DNA from 4 places in the Paenibacillus sp. FSL H7-0323 genome. Region 1 is predicted to be linked to each of the others. Evidence: riboswitches for the same ligand, from Rfam matches in the RefSeq annotation. Region 1 holds a riboswitch; each other region holds the start of a gene.

Region 1 (5,301 bases):
GTTGAGTTGGTAGTAACGGAGGACAACGAGACGATTCAGGCGGCAGCCGCGGAATTCATACAGGGGATGACCTCTATGCTGGGCAAAGCGCCACTGCTCACAGCGAAACCTGAAGGACCGTGTATCGTTATAGGAACCTTCCAAGGGGGGAATCCATTAATTAGTAGAGTATTCGCAGGAGAACGAACCGATTCACTGGGTCCTGAAGGTTTCCTTATACGTACAAATGCTACTGAGCAATGTATCGCTGTCGGTGCTTCAACGCCTGTTGGAATATTATATGGCGTATTCCATCTGTTACGGCTGATAGGAACAGAAAGCGAGATAGACGCTCTGAATTTGTCTATGAATCCGGGGAACGGCCTGCGAATGATTAATCACTGGGATAATTTTGATGGCAGTATTGAACGTGGCTATGCTGGACGGTCCTTTTTTTACGAGTCCAATCAATTTCTTAACGATACAAAGCGGCTGCGTGATTATGCCAGATTGATGTCCTCTGTGGGGATCAACGCGATTTCGATTAACAATGTGAATGTTCATGAGCTTGAATCTCTATTTATAACGGAGCAATATTTGCCTGATATCGCGTTAATTGCAGGAATATTCCGCGTATACGGAATTAAGCTATTCCTCAGTGCTAACTTTGCCAGTCCGATACAGATCGGAGCATTGGAGACAGCTGATCCACTGGACCCAGCGGTGCGGCAATGGTGGAAAGATAAGGCGGGTGAGGTTTATCGAGTGATCCCTGATTTTGGCGGGTTTGTGGTCAAAGCAGATTCAGAAAATCGACCTGGGCCATTCACTTACGGGCGTGACCATGCCGATGGCGCTAATATGCTTGGAGAAGCACTGGAGCCGTTTGGCGGAATCGTGATTTGGCGTTGTTTCGTATATAACTGCAAGCAGGATTGGCGTGACCGTAAGACCGATCGGGCCAGAGCAGCGTATGATCATTTCAAACCATTGGATGGCCGATTTAATGATAATGTAGTGCTGCAAATCAAGAATGGACCGATGGATTTTCAAGTCAGAGAACCGGTATCTCCGCTGTTTGGCGCACTGGAACATACCAATCATCTGATGGAGTTTCAGATTGCTCAAGAATATACGGGGCAGCAGCGGCATCTCTGTTATCTTGTTCCACAGTGGAAAGAAGTCCTTGATTTCAATACTTATGCCAAAGGGCAAACTACGCTTGTGAAACATATTGTGGACGGATCGGTGTGGGGAAATAAGTATAATGGTGTGGCTGCTGTAACTAATGTTGGGGATGACATGAACTGGACGGGGCATGGGTTAGCTCAAGCTAATCTGTATGGATATGGGAGATTAATTTGGAATCCGGAGCTGACGGCAAAGGAAATCGCTGAGGAATGGATTCGCCTTACCTTTGGCACTGATAAAGGTCTAGTGGTTGCTATTCGCGGGATGTTAATGGACTCATGGAGGATTTACGAATCTTACACAGCTCCATTAGGTGTGGGCTGGATGGTTAATCCGGATCATCATTATGGGCCGAATGTGGATGGATATGAATACGCCAAGTGGGGAACGTACCATTATGCGGATCATAAGGGCATTGGTGTGGATCGTTCAGTCAAATTGGGAACGGGGTATAGCGGACAGTATATGGGTCTTAATGCATCAAATTATGAGAATCTAGCGTCTTGTCCAGAAGAGCTGCTGCTGTTCTTCCATCATGTTCCATACACGCATGTTCTGCAATCGGGGCAAACGGTTATACAACATATCTACGATACTCATTTCGAAGGGGCAGAGCAGGCTGCACAGCTTCTAGCAACATGGGAATCACTTGAAGGCAGCATGGATAGTGGATTGTATGTGCAAGTGAAGCAACGTCTTGAAGAGCAAGCAGAGCATGCGCAGGAATGGAGAGATCGGATCAATACGTATTTTTACCGCAAGAGTGGAATTGAGGATCTTAAAGGCAGAAAGATTTATTAGATTTCGATTCGAGGGATGATGATAGTGGGCCTCACGATTAGAGCGATTTTGGAAGATTTAATGGGAACTGTGGAACAGGTAGAAGGGACTGTGGATATTCTGAACCCAGGGGAACCGGAAACTGAAGTCACAGGGATTATTACGGCCTTTTCTGCCACACAAAATATTGTGGAGCAAGCAATAGCGTTAGGAACCAATTTGCTGATCACGCATGAAGGTGTATTTTATAGCCATCATGCGGCGAGCGAGTGGTTAGAAGGTGATCCGGTTTATCATGCGAAAAAAAGTCTGATCGAACGATCCCCAATAGCTATTTTTCGTTATCATGATTATTGGCATCGGCAAGAGCCGGATGGGATTATGATGGGTTTGCTGCGAGAGCTGGATTGGTCAGACTATGTGGAAGAGCAGCAAGCGGCTGCTACGATTCTCACTATTCCTGCCATGACTGTACTGGAAGCTGCTCAGTATATTAAAAGTAAGCTAGGGATCTCTTATGTACGCGCTGCTGGTGACCTGTCTCTGTCCTGCAAACGCATAGGGATATTAGTAGGTTACAGAGGGGGCGGGACGATGGCTATTCCACTTTTTAATGATCACAATCTTGATTTAATTATTGCTGGAGAAGGACCAGAGTGGGAGACTCCGGAATATGTGCGGGATGCAGGGCACCAAGGCAGATCTAAAGCGCTCATCATGTTAGGTCATGCGGAGAGTGAAGCGCCGGGGATGAAATATTTAGCTGAAATCTTAGCAGACAAATATCCCATGCTTCCTACCCGGTTCATTGCTGAACAACCCATCTATCAGATGGTTTAATCTGGGGAAATTAAGAGTACGGAATAAATAAACATATTATGGAGAAAATGAAGGGAAACAGGTCACTGAGAAAGGAGTGTTTCAATGGAAATTCCTTTGGAGGCTGATGAAGTATTAAGTCGGATCAAAAAGCTGCAAAGCGACGGAAGCTCAATCAGTAAAAAACAAGTAAAGCAAAGCGACCCAGAGCTTATGAGAAGTGCGCTGTTCTTTTTTCCAAGCTGGGAGCATGCATTGAAAAACGCCGATCTTTTGTAGCCATAGTATTGTAAAAGGAAGCTAAGTGGACAGGGGGAGATCTCTGATTCTGCTTAGCTTTTTTCTTTTTTATGAAATCATTCGTGCTGTTCATGTGAAATAATATTAACAAGCTTGCCAAACGGATCGGGGACATAGAAACGACGAACACCCCAAGGTACAGAAACTGGCCCAATAGTGGTATTGAAGATTGTCGTTTCTTATTAAATAGGAAAGTACTGGTGAATCACCCCCTTTTTCGCTTGCTTCAGAGCTGTTTTTCTAAAGAAAACGAGTAAACAAGAGCAAAAGAAAGAGAAAATGAAGAGTATGCTTAATATGAAATGAAAAGCATTGCTTTCAACATTATTTTGACCAGAGCCCTCCTTTACAAGAAAACCTTACAAGAGTATGATTCATCTCAGAACTGAGAATTATCTTAAATTTACAATTACATAAGCAATCCGCTTAATTTCCGTTTCTGGAAAGCGGGGGAACCAACAACTGGCAGCCGATGTGAGAGTCGGCACTGGTTATGGGGTGAATCCTGTTCCGGGTGCATAATATGCATCCCTGCAGGTAGGGCAACTCTCACTGCCCGAATCCGACAGCTAACCTCGTAAGCGTATGGAGAGAGGATGAATGGCGTGTTTAGTGATGAATAGCCACAGAGAATCCCTCTGTGGTTTTTTGCTGCGTTTTTAAGCAGATATAGTCGTAGAATTTATTATGAAAGAGGTGTTACCTTTGCCTATCGCTAAACTGAACGGAACTTCGCTCTATTATGAAATCAATGGAACTGGCACTCCGGTTGTGTTTATCCATGGACATGGATTAACACACAGTATGTTCAAACCACAGCTGGAGTATTTTTCCGATAAATATAAAGTGATTTTGTGCGATTTACGGGGGAATGGCAAGTCTGGTAAACTGCTGGAGGCCCCACATGAGATTATTGAGACGCAATGTCTGGATCTGATTATGCTGTTGAATGACCTAGGTATCCGTGAAGCAGTTTTTGTAGGAATCGCCTATGGTGGCTTAGTCGTTCAGCATATTGCCAAACAATATCCTGAGCGTGTAAAAGCAATTGTGGTCGCGGATAGCTTTTGTAGGACTCACGGATCAACAATAGTAGGGAAAATACAAACTATGGCAGCATATTGCAGTTTACTAATGTATTATCTCCCAAGCGAGCTGGTGTTGCCTTCGATTCGGATGATGTACCGAGAGCGCTGGAGTCTGGCCTACAATGAGATTAGAAGAGGACTGCTGGACAAACGCCCCCGGGAGTTATATCGGCAAAGGCTGGCTACGAGCCATGTTGATTACACCAGATGTTTAAAGGCTTTTAAACGTCCTGCATTATGTATTGTGGGGGACTTTAATGAATTTGGAGTGAATTGTATGAAGGAAATGGTGTCTCAGCTGCCGCAGGCGCAGTTGGCGATTATTCCGAACGCATTAGATCCAAGTAATCTGTGCCAGCCGGAGCAATTCAATGCGATTCTTCAGCGTTTCTTAGAGAAGCAGCAGGGCAGTCAGCAGATTAGCTGATCTATAGGGAGACCTTCACAAGCGAAGCGTTTAAGTGAGAAAATAGGCGTCCCATAGCCAGGGCGGAATGAGCTGGCTATGGGTCGTCTTTCTGGGAAGAACTTTAGGGGAATTCTCCCTAAAATGAAGGAGATTATGGCTCCTAGAACGTAGATTAGGGAAATCCTCCCTAATAATAGGATGTTTTTAGCCATAAATGGGTATTTGCATGAATTTTTAGGGAGGAATTTCCTAAAAACCTCATTTTAAAGCGATTATCGATGAACATTAGGGAGGATTTCCCTAATATAATGGACATCCAATTAAAGGCTGGCTTATCCGTAGTGAAATCTACGAATGAGCCAGCCTTTGGTTATTTTACTAACCGATGGATGTTGAACATTTACAAGCATATTGTACCTAGAACGCCACTTAATGTCCCTACCCTACCACAGCACCAAATATAGCTCACCAGACGTGGGAAAGAACAATAGACTCTAAATAGTTATAGAAGGAGGCGTAGTAAGCAACGCATCTGCTACTCTTGCATTTTGTACAATGCGATCTACTCGTGTAAGATTAAGATAATTCATACTAAAGGAGCTGAGTCATGATGTCTCAAGCTGAAACTATAAAACTGACTTCATTATCTTCAAAAGGGGGCTGCGGCTGCAAAATCGGTCCCGCCGATCTCATGCAGGTTATTCGTAGTCTGCCACCAACTGTTCCTAACCCGGA
Region 2 (5,301 bases), 1.1 Mb from region 1:
AATGGAATATCCTACCCTTATTACAGCCTTTGGGGCCGCGGATTCTTCTCCAGATACCTCACTTGAAAGAACCGTCATTCATGAGATCGGCCATCAATACTTCTACGGTATGGTAGCCAGCAATGAATTCGAGGAGGCCTGGCTGGATGAAAGCTTTACTTCCTATGCCGAAGACAGACTTATGGAACAAGAATACGGTATCAAGTCTAATTTGCCTTTACAGGCCAGCCTGGTAACTATACCTGAGCCGTTAAATCTGGAAACGTGGAAATATGCAGGGGCGGATTCCTATAGCCGAAATGTTTATATCCGCGGCAAGCTTGTACTTAAAGATATCGAACGCCAGGTAGGTACCAAAGCAATGAACAACATCATGTCCTCCTACGCTCGTAAGTTCCGTTTCCAGCATCCCGCTACGTCAGATTTTCAGAAAGTCGTTGAGAAGGTAACCAAAAAATCATGGCAGGCCTATTTCGATGATTACATTTATGGTGATGGTGCGCCTGACTTCTCAGTAGATACGATTACTTTTAAAAAAAATAACAGCGGCGATGCTCAAAGCTACGAATCATTAGTGAAGATTTCAAATAAAGGGAGCCATTACGTTGATGTTCCCGTGAAATTCACATTCGCCGACAGCTCTTCGGTGCAGCGGGTCTGGAACGGTGAAGGAGCAGAGACTACGTTTCAATTGTTAAGCGATAAGCCTCTTCTCTCTGCTGAGATTGACCCTGAGCATTCCATCTTATTGGAGAGCAAACATTTAAACAACTTTAGGCTGGCGGAAATAGAGCCCAAGACGCTCTCTCGCTGGACGTTAAGTGTAACTAAACTACTTGAAACCGTGCTCGGAACTCTTGTCTGGTGAGGTGAATGATTGTGAGAACATCGATAACCCGCGGCTGGCAAAGCATGAAGGAGCAATTTTATATTTTAATTCTGCTCTTCATCTACCGACTGCTCTGGGGCTACTTTATGTATGGTTTCATCCGATCTGCTATTATTCCAATTCTACTGCGCTATCCAGATAAAGACGCCGGCGGCAGCGGTATGGGCAGACTGTTGTATTATATCGAGGGACAGTTCAGCTTGAATACTGACCCTGCGATACGCACTTGGTTATGGATGCTTCTAGGACTTGTTGTCTTGCGACTTCTGCTTTCTCCTTTCATAAGGGCAGGATTGCTGCATGAGCTGCACCAGGAGCGAAAGGGCGAGCGCGGGCTGTTTTTTTTCCCCGGCATGAAGATCTATGGACTACCTGTCTTAGTCTTTAGCCTAATCGAATGGGTGCTGACCCTGCTGCCGCTTTACTGGCTTGCTCCAAAAATGTACGGGCTGTTCTTATCCTCTTTGTTTAACTACACTTTGTTACTTCATTTAGTACCATACGTATTGGCATGGCTTATATATATTTTTATCGTGCGCCTGTTTCTTCTATATATGCAGTTTGGTTACACCGGCGGTACAGGAATGTTCTCCTCACTGTTCATCTGCTTGCGGTCACTGATTCCTGCTATAGGTGTTTCCATTGTACTTGGTGCGGGAGGCTTGCTCTTACTGCTAGTGTGCGGACTGACGGGTCTGTTCTGTCCCGGCCTGCCGGCACTTATAATACGGCAAATCTCACCACTACCTTCTACGCTCTTAAAAATGTGGGGAATCTCTGCACAATATCATCTATGGTGTAGCAAAGCATTTCCACAATAAATTAACCTTATTTGACATAATAAAAAGGTCCCAATTCCTGTATTCAGGAGCTGGGACTTTTTCTCATTACGGATAACTTAAGAGTATTTGCAAAATCATAAAAGCTCTGTTACAATAAGTCCTGTGCTATTAGTAACAATTTTGTAATCAATTGAAACGATTCCTACATAACTAAATGTATTTATCGTAAGTGTAACTGTCGAAACGTCATTCTCTTGGTGCTTAACACGCCTAATTCCTTTGCACCGGGAAGTGGGGGAACCATATTTTGGGTGAATTGATCTCGCTTTACAGGGATCATAGGGAATCTTCTACCGAACCCTTAAGCTAACCTCGCAGGCCTTGGAAGGAGTACATCTTTTGAAAAGACATAATTTAAGAAAAAAATGCGTCGCTGCGGCGCTAGGACTTGTAATGGCATTATCTATTGGTGGAGGAAGCGCCTTTGCCGACTCTAAGATGGACACTGTAATCTCAAAGACTATTGGAGTTGCCTATAAAACCGGAGGTACAAGCACTGCCGGATTTGATTGCTCTGGATTTACAAAATATGTATTCAAGAATGTGGGTCTTACTTTACCTCGTACATCAAAAGCTCAATATAGCGTTGGAACTGCTGTATCCAAAAGCAATCTGCGTTCTGGTGATCTAGTGTTCTTTAACACACTTGGCAATGGAGTATCCCATGTCGGCATTTATGTTGGAAACGGAAAATTCGCACAATCGTCCTCTTCGCGTGGAGTGACCATCACTTCACTCAGTCAGGCCTACTGGGCCAATCGTTATGTTGGCGCTAAAAGAGTAATGAGTACTTCAGCTTATCAAGCTGTAGCCTTCGATTGAAACCTTCCTCACAACTATAACCTCATAATTACAACTATATGAACCTGAATCTGATTATTCCCGTAATCAAATTCGGGTTTTTCTTTTTTCCATAATATATTTTTACACTAATAGAGCCCAATTGAAACACGTTTATTTGATAAAAATTGCAATTATATTAAAAATTAGGTCATTATTAACGCTTACATATGCCTTTCTACCGTAAAAATGCCAATTTTTCTGCATTAATATGTTAAAAACGATTGCCAAGCGGCTTTCTGTTTGTTACAATTAGCGCAGTGAGATTTTAGTAACATTTTTGTAATCATTAAGTTGTTATTTACAAAGGTTTTGTCATGTATTGATTACAAGCTAATCCTAATCAACAGTATGAGCCGAGTTTCCTAACTATTAGGAAAACGGGGGAACCAACTTTGGGTGAATTGACCTCCATTATATAGAGGGGTCATAGGGGACCTTCAACCGAACCCTTAAGCTAACCTCGTAGGCATTTGGAAGGGGTATACACTTTTGAAGAAGAAGTTAGCAGCAGCAGTACTAAGCTTTTCCATCATCCTCACCATCGGAGCAGGAAGCGCTTTCGCAGATTCCAAAATGGATAAAGTGATTGACAAGGCCATCGGTACTAAATACGTATCCGGCGGTATATCCACTAACGGATTTGATTGCTCCGGATTTACAATGTATGTGTTTGATAAGATTGGCATTAACCTTCCACACCAATCAGGTTCCCAATATCAAATGGGCACAGCAATCTCCCGTGATGATATAAGAGCCGGAGATCTTGTATTCTTCAATACAAGTGGCAAAGGTGTCTCCCATGTCGGCATTTATGTCGGTGAAGGTAAGTTCGCACACGCTTCTACCTCACGCGGTGTTACGATTAGCTCTCTGAGTGATAGCTACTACGTGAAACGCTACGTTGGTGCTAAGCGCATTATGAGCACAGACGCTTACCAATCGGTTGCTGCTGAATCGGAAGACAATGATGATGTTCAATAAGTAACGTACATAGGCTCTTTTCCAAGGTAACTCTTGGAGGAGAGCTTGTTTTTTTGTCTTATTACTTATTTACCCCTCTCATAATTTGTAAAACATTCCTCTCATATAAAGTTTCTGAGTCGAACCTCCCCCATTTTGTATATAATTAGTAATATAGCAATGTCCTCGTGAAAGGAGCTCGTTGACTTTATGATAAATCCCTCGGTAACTTTTCATGTAGTTCCTATGGAGGCAATTCACGGAGAAGCTATTTGTAAGTGGAGCTATACGCCTCCATATAATATTTATGGCTGGATGCCGTGGGAGCAGATGCAGGCTCTTGGCATCGAGTTTGGTGATCCGCAGCTCCGGGAGGAACAATATATCTCCATATTAAATGAACAAGAGGTTTTGTGCGGATTCGCACAGTTGTTCCCGATGGAAGGAGTCGTTCGTTTAGGAGTTGGGATGCGCCCCGATCTATGCGGCCATGGTTTAGGCAAACTATTCGTAGATGCCATCGTCCAGACAGCCTTGAATCGTTATCCTGATCGTGAGATAGATCTGGAAGTCCTGACCTGGAACCAACGCGCCATCCGAACTTATCAAAAATGTGGATTTACGATTACAGATACGTATGAACGCCGCACACCTACAGGAGACAAACCTTTTTATTGCATGGTCTATGACAAATGATATTAAATACCATATATTTCATAAGAACGATTGTATTCTCGTTCATTTTTTTGTCACAAACCCTATGATAACGCTTCACCATAAGCTATAATGTAGGGAGCAGCTTACATAGAAGGGACGAATTGGGATGCAGAAATGGATCATGAGCGGTTTGTTTTTTGCCGCCTGTGCCTTTGCGGTAGTACTCATGTTTACACTTCCGGGTAAAGAAGAGGTAGCGGAAGAAAATAAGCCCACGATGCCGGTAGTTCAACTGGACGCAGCAAAGGCAGAAGCAACCGTGAAAGCCAGCTGTATCACCTGTCACGGCGATCAGCTTCAAGGTGGAGTTGGACCAAGTCTTCAGAATGAAGGCGGCCAGCATGACGCTGAGGAAATCTACAGCATCGTCACCAAAGGACGTGGTCAAATGCCTTCCTTTAAGGAGAAGCTAGCCCCTGAAGAGATCGCCAACGTCGCACTCTGGCTCTCAGAGAAAAAGTAACCCATCAAGCAACTAAAAACGCCCGTGTATGAGATAGGTGACTATCTATGCACGGGCGTTTATTTTATGATTTTGGCTAAACTAATGATTTTTTTCAAAGGCTTCATTAAATTCATGCGCCGCTCGAAGATCTAGAGCCGTAATCCCATCTTCTTCATTAGATTCAAGTCGCAGGGTAACTGTTTTATAATCAATCGTAATATGTGGATGATGATCGAAGGCTTCTGAAATCGTGGCTACTTCATCAACGAACGCAATGCCCTTCATATATTGGCTGAACATATATTTTCGCACCATAACATTATTATCCAGCTTCCACCCCTCCAGCTTGGTGATCTCCTCACGCAGTTCCTCTTCCGTAAATAACAATTCGTTTCCTCCCTTACAAAAAATTGCAGTAAAGTGCGCAGTTCCCTTTACATGACTTAGGCGTTAAACAAAACATCCCTTAGCTTCTGAGGTCCAAGGGATGTGCCAGGATAAAGGCGATATTTTCGATTTAATGTATTCACAAATCCCAGCGATTATAACTCGGCTTTATCAATTTTAACACGGGCTACTAACTACGGGCAAATTACGTCCAGACG
Region 3 (5,301 bases), 110 kb from region 1:
CTGAACAGCAGCCCGATTACAGTCAGCTCAATGGGACGGGAGCTGATGGGATAGATCGGATATAACGTATGGCCAAACGCCCAAACCAGCGTGGTGATCAAGCAAGCGATAAAAGTGTTCCGGAACACCTTTTTCAGCATAGGAATTCCGAAAAAGCGATAAATGGCTTCCTCAGATAAACCAGCGAGCCATGCGACGATAGGCAGAAGCCAAGCATATCTCATGTTATAAGGAGATTGGGTGGCGTCTGTAGTAGACCAATTGTGCAAGGTAAACGATAATATGATGAACATAACCGTCTGCACCCCTAGCAGAACGAAAGCCCAGATGTATCCAGCCCGGATACTGTCCAACACATATTGTCCATAGCCGGGCTCTTTGGCGCGGGGCCAAGGGTTCATGCCTTCCTCTTTTCGCCATAGGCCATTACCGCCCACTAAAGAGAAGTAGAGCAAGGAGGACATCAGCAGGCTGTACAAAGCATAAATGATAAACATAATGACAGAGGTAATCTGTGCTTCTAGCCCTTCGCCCGTTGATTCAGGAAGCATATTATAGGTGCTGATCATCATGATTACAAAATAGGCTGAGCTTAGGAATACTCCACGTTTAAAGGAAGTATGCTCTCTTCTAAGAATACTGTAGACGAGTGCCAGAATTCCTAAAATCAGTGTGGGTATACCGTAACCGAATAATGTTAGCTTTTCCGCTAAAGAGGTCTGTCCTTGTACGTAGGAGGTATGCCAAGCCGGTGCAGTGAATCCGGCATTAAAGCTGGATACCTGCTCTCCACTGAAATCAAAATAATAGTGCAATAAGGATTCGCCGACCTGAACAGTACTATCCGTATACACTAGCCCATGGCTTCCTGTATTGGATTCAATTTGTAGCTTGGCAGGATTTACTTCCCATTCTTGAAGCCAAGGACGAGCAAGATTCTCCTTCTGTGCTAGAGTGAGGTCAGCTCCCTTGTCCTCTTTTGCACCAACGGAAGCAATGCCTGGCCCCTCTTCGGAGACAACTTTTGCAGCCTTTGAGAAAGCGACAATCTTACCGGTATACATATTGAGGTCAACGATGATTTGCGGCTCTTGCTCCGCTGAAGGAGTAAGCGTTGCCCGAAAGACATCAAAAGGATATTTTTGATCCAATTTTTTCTTGGTGTAGTCCTCCACAAGCTTCTCGCGAGACATATAACCATAAAAGGAAGAGTCCGTCTGGTAAAGTACATTCCATTGATCGTTTGGTGCTTCGGTGTAGTTGAGCTTTTGTTCTGCGAATAATATGGCTTGGTCACGGGCTTCTGCCTTGCTAATGACGGTGGTATCTTCACCTGTAGGGCTACTAAGCAGTGAAGGGGAAATCTGAAACATAATAAATAGAATAAGACCGATAATGCCCGAGATGATGAGCCTCTTGGAGAGGGCACGTTGCTGTAAGGGCTGGCCGACGGGATTCATGTAACGCCTCCTTGTTATGTACTGTGACAATGTTATGTTCCATTATAGTATTAGTGCCTGGTTGGTTACAAAAAACATTATATGTTCTTTTTATGGGTAATAGAGATAGTATAGAATAGTCATGTGAATTTATACCATGAATTTTATCGTGTTCATTTCTGCACGAATGATGAGAATCGGTGTAATTGCAGGGAAAACACGGAAAAGTGATGAGAAAAGGCACTCCTTTTGATGCAGTCTCTTTAAACCGCATTTTTTCATGTGAATGAGCATTAATTGTGTCTTTGTGAATTCACTAAATAACGTATATAATTTGTATGCAATTGTATAGTAGCCGAATTTCTGGTGAAAACGGGGGAACCATAAGAAGTGATGAAAAGTGGAGTGTACACGATAAATGGCACTTTCATCAGGGGTGAATTTCGTTCTGGGAACGAATAGGGCAGCCTGCACAGTCCGAATCCGACAGCTAACCTCGTAGGCTAATTTACTGCAGGAACCAAGTCAGCATTGGTTTTCCAGTGCTTTTTTTGTTGGAATTTTTGATAAGAAGGTGAGCAAAGTGGCTTCACAGTTTCGCAGGATTTCTGAATTTAAGTTTCTGAAGCTCTCGCCGCCGCAGATACTGGTGCTTGGTTTTGCATCGATCATTCTGATAGGGGCCCTGCTGCTTATGCTGCCCATCTCAAGCACAAGCGGGAATTCCGTGGAATTTATTGATGCATTATTTACTTCAACGTCGGCAACCTGTGTTACAGGGCTTGTTGTGCTGGATACCGGAACTTCGTTCACCATTTTTGGGAAAACCGTAATTATGATCCTGATCCAGATCGGCGGCTTAGGTTTTATGACCATGGCCACTCTATTTTCACTGGTGTTAAAGCGTAAAATATCTTTGCGGGACAGGCTAATCCTACAGGAAGCCATGAATCAAGGCTCTATGGAAGGAATTGTGCGACTGATCCGGAGAGTCCTCATATATTCTCTTGTCATAGAAGGCTGTGCCGCTGTGCTGCTGTCTATTCGCTGGGCTTTTGATATGCCGTTGGGAAAAGCGATTTATTATGGCATATTTCATGCGGTGTCTATGTTTAATAATGCGGGGTTCGATATTTTTGGGGATTTTCGCAGTTTAACTGATTATGTATATGATCCGCTTGTGAATATTATTGTAATGTTTCTGATTGTCTCCGGGGGGATTGGTTTTATTGTAATGTCAGATCTGGTGGAGTTTCGGGTAACCCGCAGGCTGTCTCTACATAGTAAAGTTGTCCTGTCCACCAGCACAGGGCTGATTCTGATCGGAGCTTTGGTTATTTTTATATTTGAGTTTACTAACACTCGTACCCTGGGTTCACTGAATTTCGGCGGTAAAATATTATCGGCCTTCTTTCAATCCGTGTCTCCCCGTACGGCTGGCGCGAACACAGTAGATATTGCTGGACTTCGGCAGGCTACACAATTTTTTATAGTGATTCTTATGTTTATTGGTGCTTCTCCGGGCTCAACGGGCGGCGGGATCAAGACAACAACCTTTACAATGATGATTGGTGCTGTAATTGCTATGCTGCGTGGACGGGAAGATGTTGTGTTGTTCCGTTATCGGCTGGCTCAAGAGCGCATCTACAAGGCATTAACGATCACGCTGCTGGCTTTGTTGTTAATCGCCTCTGTGTCGATGATACTCTCCACAACTGAAGACAGTAATTTCTTGGCAATCTTGTTTGAGACGACCTCCGCCTTTGCTACGGTAGGACTGACTATGGGGCTAACTCCGGAACTGTCAGCGATCGGTAAGGTTCTACTCTGTCTGACGATGTTTGCAGGTCGGCTAGGTCCACTAACCTTAGCGTATGCACTCGGTCCCAAACAGGGTAAACCACTGTATAAGTATCCGGAAGGTAAAATAATTATTGGATAGGAGTTAATTAGAAATGAAAGCACAGCAATTTGTAGTAATCGGCTTAGGTCGCTTCGGTTCAAGCCTGGCGCTTGAGCTGATGGAAATGGGCTACGAGGTGCTCGGCATTGACCACCATGAAGAACGCGTGGAGGAAATGAGCGATCAGCTGACGCATACGGTAGTAGCAGATGCTACAGATGAGGGAATTATGCGCTCGCTTGGTGTACGGAACTTTGATTGTGGGATTGTTGCGATTGGTGACAATATGGAGAGAAGCATTCTGGCGGCCATTTTGTTGAAGGAGATTGGAGTCAAGCAAGTGGTGGCTAAGGCAATCTCTATCCTTCATGGCCGCGCACTGTCGCGGCTGGGGGTTGATCGGGTTATTTTTCCGGAGCGGGATATGGGGATTCGTGTGGCACATCAGCTGGTGACGCCCAATTTGCTGGATTATATTGAACTGTCCAAGGATTATAAAATTGTCGAGCTGACCGTACCGTCCTGCATGAACGGCAGAAGCTTGTCTGATTTAAATACAAGAGCTAAATATGGCTGCAGTATTGTTGCCCTAAATAGGGAAAGCGGAATAATCGTCGCTCCAACTGCCCATGATTATTTAAGTGAAGGCGATGTTATGGTACTCATTGGTCCTAATGAAAGTATTGACCGTTTTGAGAGTGAAGTTGTGAACCAAGAATCATAGGAAAAGAAGCTGACTCAAAAGTAGTGAATTCTACTTGGGGGCAGCTTCTTTTTTATGGAGTAAAGAGTAGGAAACGTATTGGATTTTAATATGCCATATGACTATGGACCATGCGTAGTGTTCTATAATGTTGGTTTGGTCGGTGCGCGACTTGCTAGGTGTGGTTATCGTACGGCTTGCAATTAGATGATTTGTGGTATCTGTGACGGTGAAATATGTGTGGCGAAAAGCGATATGTGTTCTTTGTTTGTGCGATGTACAGAGTGGGTTTTAAACTAGTTGGGGAAAAACTCCCTGAAAATAGCCGCTATTCGCTCTAAATGAACGACATTAGGGAATTCCTCCCTAATAAACAGAGGGATTCCTTAATTAGTTACTGAATCGGCCGAAAATTAGGGAAGTTTTCCCTAATTTTAAGTCTGCTGAACAGAAATCTCTGAACTTCAGGGAGAAATTCCCTAATTACGCTATAAGTACTTCACTTATTGCCTCATTTGGAGATCACTAGGTGCGCCCCTTGATTCATTTGGTCCGGCTTTACTGCTCGCGTTCTGTCAGAAACATCTCTTCGGTAACTTGCACCAGACTGCGAGCCGCCGTGCTCATGCTTCCATCGTCACGGTAGATCAGGCAGGTGGTCCGTTGAGTTTGCTCCAGCTCCTTGATATGTAAGGACACCAGCCCGCCGCCGTTCAGCAGTTCTGGACGCAGATAAGACTTTGGCAGTAACGCAGCCGCTTTGACGGTCGGAAGCAGCCGTACGATGGCTTCGAAGGAGTCAATCTCCATGCGCACATCGGGATCAATCCCGCAGCGCTGGAATAGATCGTCCGTCAGACGCCGGTACCAGGTCCCCTTTGAGAAGAGAATCATAGGCAGCCGGGATAGATTATCCATGGTTAGCTTGGAAGATAAATTTAAAGGATGCTGCTCTGAGACGACTAGTCGCAGTTGATCCTCAAATAGAGAAATGCAGCGCAACCCGGGTTCTTGAATAGAGGAAGCGATCAGACCTACATCTGATTTTCCCTCACTAACTGAGGATACGATCTCATGCGTTCGGCCAGTGATCAGCTTCAGCTCTGCGGTCGGATATTTGTCCATATAAGCGTTTACCAGCGGCGGAAGCGTGGTCTGCAGGGAGGTAAGACTAGCCCCCAAGGTGACAAGCCTTGGCTCCCCCTCTTTGAATTTGGAAAGAGCCTCCAGAAACTTCGAACGCTGCTGCCGTTGTT
Region 4 (5,301 bases), 2.2 Mb from region 1:
TAATGTCAATCGCAAGGGGGTCAGGCCATTAAAAGAAAGCGAACCGATTCCGAATACGATAAAAGAGGCCACAGCGGCACCGATAAAGCAATACAACATTAGTGAAGTGAATGAGAGTGAGGGTGCAAAAGCAAATACTATGGCCAGCGCTACCCCTGCTCCTGCATTCAAACCTAACAGCCCTGAATCCGCAAGCGGGTTTCTTGTCATCCCCTGCATGATAGCCCCTGCTACTGCGAAGCAAGCACCGACTAAGGCGCCAGCAATAGCACGTGGAAATCGCAGTTCTCTAATCACCTGATGTTTTTGTAAATCTGGATTGAAATGAAATATAGCTTCCCATACCGTAGCTAACTTGATATCTGCCGCACCCACTGAGACCGAAAGTGCCAATCCGAAGGCAATGGCAGCAAGTCCAAAAATAAGAATACCAATGGCAGCTGCCGGTCGGGTATGTAGAGCTTTTTTGGGTTCATTTTTAATACGATTTGCGAAATCTGAGGGTGAAACCATGAGTCGTCTCCTTATTCAATAGTTACAATGGTTTATATGATAACAACAATCATTCTCATTATCGCAAAAATATTTATGTTGTACAATTGCAGGAACGATTTTTCCGTACTATGGGATTGGTTTATAAAAAAATGGTGCAGATCTTTGTATCCCGAGATACTTGATCTGCACGCCCTTCCCCACCGAAATGATCAGTCTCATTCATGGTGAATTACGACTTTTATTTCACAAGACTTTTTAGCACATCGTCAATGATTTTGCTGCCAGCGTTCGCCCCACTGTAAAGCCAACTGCTTGTTGAGCTCATTTCATGCACATTTCCAGCTTTTACAGCTGGGATGCCCTTCCAGATTGCACTATCTAGAATCTCCGAACCCTCAGTCTTATCACTATTTACAAGGAAAATATGATCTGCGGTCAGCTCAGAAAGCTTCTCTAGTGAGATCGGATTCCAAGTTGCTCTTGTTCCTACTGGGATCTCTGTTACTAAGTTAGGCAGCGTTACGCCAAGGTCTGTATATAATACAGCTCCACTGCTGCGGGTTTCGTCTACAATATAGAAGTTTTTTTGCACCAACCATAAAATAGCCGCGGACTCTTGTCCAATAGCTCCTGTAAGCTGTTCTTTCGCAGCCGCTGCTTTAACATCATAATCTTTAATGGCTTTTTCTGCTTCAGGGGTTTTGTTCAAAATCTCACCCATCTTGAGCAACGATTTGCGCCAATCTTGATTTAGTTCATCCCCAATTACATAAGTGGGTGCAATCTTATTCAACTGATCGTAAATCCCGTTCTGAACAGAAGACTCCGATGGGATGATAATAAGATCCGGAGCAAAGCTGGTTACAGCCTCTAACGGAAGGTCGTAACTAATTGTAGGAACATCCTTCAATTCAGTGGCCAGATAATCCTGAACGCCATTTGTAACTGACCATTGAGCTACTGGAGTTACACCCAGAGTTACCAAAGAGTCTTCCAAATATGAACCCAGAACGCGCTGTGGATTAGCCGGAATCGTTACTTTATGACCCATTGCATCTGTTAACGTCTTAGGTGCAGCAGGTGCCTCTGTAGATTCTGCTGTAGGCGCTGTTGTAGGCGCTGTTCCTGCATTTGATGAGCTTTCAGCATTATTATTACCACAAGCGGAAAGTATTAGCGTCATCACTATTAGTCCGCTCATCGTCACTTTCATGCTTCCTGATCTTTTTCTGTTAAGCCAAAACATTAAAAACCCTCCTATATGTAACTGCTTTGATATTCAAAGGTGACCTTTACCTCTGCTTCACTTTTAAATGATATTGATTCTCATTCTCTGTGTCAACATATAAATTTCAAATTCTGTGGATTTGCAACAATTTCCTTCATATAAAATACAAAAGAGGTTATATTCCGAACGTTCCGGATATAACCTCATCTTTAATCTTCTACTTATTTATTTAAATGATACGGGACAGTCGCTACTACAACGTCCTTTTGATTCATTAGATACGAGCGGATTAAAAAGCTGGTCTGATTATGAAGCACGGCTTGCCACCAATGTTTGGTAATAAACTGTGGAATCAGAATCGTGATGTGATCCGTCGCAGCGGTCTTCCACTCTACCGTATCGATAAACTTCACTAACGGACGAATGATACTACGATATCTGGAACGAAGTACAATCAGGCGTACACCTGGATTCCATTCCTCCCACCGTTGCTCCATCTTATGAATGTCTTCTTCATCAAAGCCTACATACACAGCAACAACATTATCTGTTAGAGACTTCGCATAGCTGATGGAATGTAATACAGCACGTGTAACCCCTGCAACAGGAACAACTACAGTACTTCCTTTAATTACAGGTTTATCCGTAGCCGGACATATACGCAGTTGATCCGCAGTGTTCAAATAGTGCTTATGAATACGGTGGAACACGAACATTACAGCAGGTAAGAAAATGAATGCCATCCATACACTCGAGAATTTAGTAATGATAAATATAAGCGTAATCGTCAATGTAGTCAGCATACCGATGGTATTTACTACAAATCTTTTCACCCATCCAGCGGGTCTTGTTTTGATCCAATGCACCATCATCCCCAGTTGGGATAAGGTAAAAGGAATGAACACGCCTACCGCATATAGTGGAATCAAACCTTCCGTATTCCCATGGAATGCAGTCACAAGTATGATAGACATAACTCCTAGAAAAATAATGCCGTTTGAGAAGCCAAGGCGGTCACCACGGACCATAAATGCATGTGGCAGATATTTATCTTTTGCAAACATAAAGGCAAGCAGCGGAAACGCTGAATATGCTGTATTAGCTGCCAAGAACAAAATCACTGCTGTAATCCCTTGAATGAAAAAGTACAATCCGCCACGGCCAAAGGTCGATTCAGCGATCTGAGAGACAACCGTAGCCTTTTCATCTGGCACAATCCCATACCAATACGCCAGCACAGTGATTCCGGTAAACATAAAGCCAAGGATAAGTCCCATGATCATTAGCGTCTTGGCTGCATTCTTCTCAGCGGGTGCTTTAAAGTTTGGGATCGCATTAGATACGGCCTCAACCCCCGTTAGGGCTGAACAACCAGAGCTAAACGCTTTTAATAGTAGAAACAAACTTACATTAGATACGGCGCTGCCTATTTCAGGAACATTCGCATGCGCGCCACCCATTGCATATTTAACGATACCGGAGATAATCAGAACAACAATCGAAACCACAAACAAATACACTGGAATTGCGATAAATGAAGCCGATTCAGTCACTCCGCGAAGATTAATGATTGTTAATAAAACGATAACAGATACAGCGATGAGAACAGTATGATTATGAAGACTTGGAAAAGCCGATGTGATCGCATCCGTCCCTGCCGAGGCACTAACCGCTACGGTAAGAATGTAATCCACCAATAATGAACCCCCAGCGAGCAGCCCTGTCGGAATACCAAGATTACTCTTGGCTACGATATAAGCTCCGCCTCCTTGCGGATAAGCAAAAATCGTCTGCCGATAGGATAAAATCAGGATGGCCAGCAGGCCCAATACGGCTAATGCAATTGGCAGGGAATACCAGATGGCAGTAAACCCGGCAGCCACTAGTACAATCAGAATTTGTTCCGTTCCGTAGGCTACAGACGAGAGCGCATCAGAAGACAGAACAGCCAGTGCTTTAACCTTGGATAACTTTTCATGATCGAGTTCATTCGACTTCATCGGACGTCCGATCAATAGTCGTTTTACCTTGCTTACCATGGTGGATACAGTTCCTTTCTTTGGGAGCTGAAACGGAATTTCCGTGCGCTGTTTTCATCGGTGGATTTCATAAATGCAGACACAAAAATAAGCATACGGAAATGATCCGCATGCTTATGCATGGTCATTTTCCCACCTTGCTTACGAGGTTAGCTGGCGGATTCGGGCTGTGGTTATAGCCCTACGGTAGAGGTCTGTTCGACCCGGTTCCGATTCACCCCATTGGCATGAATGCCAAGTTTGGTTCCCCCGTTTTTCCTAAGAAAATTCAGCGCATATTCAACTTCTCACAAGGTCTAATATTAGTCTACAAAGTGCCTACAGTAAAGCGTTGAAAAAAATGAAAAAAGAATGAAAAAACATCCAATAAGCTCAAATATAGCGTCTTATTGGATGCTCTCTTTCATTATCTTCAATTATCCCTCTAGCCCGTGATTTTAATACCTTTTCAGCTTTTTTGTACCTTCCAAAGTAAAAACTAAAATCCTAAGCTCTCCTCAGCATCTACTTCAATCACTTCTTCTTCCCTACGTCCATACCAAAGAAGGAGACTTATTAGAGCAAACGCTATTAAAGCTAACAAAGGAATCGTTATAAATCCGAAGTAGTTCAAGTAATCTTTATTACAAGGAACACCAACTGTACAAGGTAGAACTTTACTTAACGCTGGAATCTTCTGTTCCGCATAATGATAGATTGAGATACTGCCACCAATCAAACTTAATGGAAGCACATAAGGAATGATGCGCTTATCTCCACGGAAAGTGGCAATTCCCAATAAAAATAACTGCGGATACATAAAAATCCGCTGAAACCAGCAAAGCTTACAAGGTTCATACTTCAAGACTTCACTTAAATACAAGCTACCAGCTACAGCAACCAAAGAGACGAACCAGGCCAGATAGAGGCAGTTACGCTTGCAAAAAGATAGGAATTTTGTCACTTTGCCTCCACTGCTTTTGCGGCGGTGTTAATTTCAGATGTAATCGCTTCAATATCGAAAGGTTCAGCCGTTTTCACTCCATTAATGTAGAGCGAAGGCGTAGTTGTCACGCCTGCGTCAGTTGCCAACTGAATGTCTTTCTTCAGCTCATCTGCATAAGTTTTCTCTTGGATGTCTTTACGCAACAGATCATAATCGATCGCTAATTTCTCTTTTTCAGCAAGGCTTACCAAGAAATCCTCAGTGGCCCATTCCACGCTCTCATCCCCTTGCTGCGCATACACAGCATCATAGAACTTCCAGAATTCATCCTTATTCTGATGGTATACAGACAATGCAGCTAGTGAAGCTGTCTCAGAGTCAGGACCAACGAAAGCCATATTTACAAAGTAAAGAGCTGCTTTTCCCTCGTTGACAAAATCTTGAACAATTTTCGGTTTCATGGAGCCAGCAAATTGGGAACAAGCTGGACATTTGAAATCACCAAATTCAACAAGCTTAACAGGTGCATCCTCATTACCAATCCTAGGTAGCTCACTGTAATTGAATTCTACCGGTTCTCCTGTAGAGACATTCTTTGCTGCATCTTTCGAAGC

The links. Region 1 has a riboswitch for cyclic di-AMP ahead of MHH89_RS17660 (alpha/beta fold hydrolase). Riboswitches for the same ligand answer to the same signal wherever they lie in the genome.
Region 2: linked by a shared signal. The riboswitch ahead of MHH89_RS22590 (C40 family peptidase) and the one ahead of MHH89_RS17660 (alpha/beta fold hydrolase) in region 1 are both predicted to bind cyclic di-AMP.
Region 3: linked by a shared signal. The riboswitch ahead of MHH89_RS17180 (TrkH family potassium uptake protein) and the one ahead of MHH89_RS17660 (alpha/beta fold hydrolase) in region 1 are both predicted to bind cyclic di-AMP.
Region 4: linked by a shared signal. The riboswitch ahead of MHH89_RS07795 (APC family permease) and the one ahead of MHH89_RS17660 (alpha/beta fold hydrolase) in region 1 are both predicted to bind cyclic di-AMP.

Annotation. Positions count from the first base shown of each region.
Region 1 is NZ_JBBODB010000001.1:3,899,554-3,904,854, reverse strand. It holds gene MHH89_RS17680 (alpha-glucuronidase family glycosyl hydrolase) at 1-1,971, shown strand, start outside; gene MHH89_RS17675 (Nif3-like dinuclear metal center hexameric protein) at 1,996-2,790, shown strand; gene MHH89_RS17670 (hypothetical protein) at 2,875-3,048, shown strand; partial or broken gene MHH89_RS17665 (glyoxalase) at 3,126-3,236, opposite strand; cyclic di-AMP (ydaO/yuaA leader) riboswitch at 3,483-3,669, shown strand; gene MHH89_RS17660 (alpha/beta fold hydrolase) at 3,775-4,584, shown strand; gene MHH89_RS17655 (hypothetical protein) at 4,875-5,030, shown strand; gene selD (selenide, water dikinase SelD) at 5,177-5,301, shown strand, end outside.
Region 2 is NZ_JBBODB010000001.1:4,993,887-4,999,187, reverse strand. It holds gene MHH89_RS22600 (M1 family metallopeptidase) at 1-868, shown strand, start outside; gene MHH89_RS22595 (hypothetical protein) at 880-1,710, shown strand; cyclic di-AMP (ydaO/yuaA leader) riboswitch at 1,929-2,067, shown strand; gene MHH89_RS22590 (C40 family peptidase) at 2,125-2,553, shown strand; cyclic di-AMP (ydaO/yuaA leader) riboswitch at 2,916-3,058, shown strand; gene MHH89_RS22585 (C40 family peptidase) at 3,064-3,555, shown strand; gene MHH89_RS22580 (GNAT family N-acetyltransferase) at 3,745-4,230, shown strand; gene MHH89_RS22575 (c-type cytochrome) at 4,358-4,714, shown strand; gene MHH89_RS22570 (4a-hydroxytetrahydrobiopterin dehydratase) at 4,796-5,083, opposite strand.
Region 3 is NZ_JBBODB010000001.1:3,786,510-3,791,810, reverse strand. It holds gene MHH89_RS17185 (CPBP family intramembrane glutamic endopeptidase) at 1-1,460, opposite strand, end outside; cyclic di-AMP (ydaO/yuaA leader) riboswitch at 1,783-1,960, shown strand; gene MHH89_RS17180 (TrkH family potassium uptake protein) at 2,023-3,381, shown strand; gene MHH89_RS17175 (potassium channel family protein) at 3,395-4,066, shown strand; gene MHH89_RS17170 (LysR family transcriptional regulator) at 4,604-5,301, opposite strand, start outside.
Region 4 is NZ_JBBODB010000001.1:1,699,574-1,704,874, forward strand. It holds gene MHH89_RS07785 (FecCD family ABC transporter permease) at 1-513, opposite strand, end outside; gene MHH89_RS07790 (iron-hydroxamate ABC transporter substrate-binding protein) at 734-1,741, opposite strand; gene MHH89_RS07795 (APC family permease) at 1,945-3,762, opposite strand; cyclic di-AMP (ydaO/yuaA leader) riboswitch at 3,887-4,046, opposite strand; gene MHH89_RS07800 (disulfide oxidoreductase) at 4,241-4,705, opposite strand; gene MHH89_RS07805 (DsbA family protein) at 4,702-5,301, opposite strand, start outside.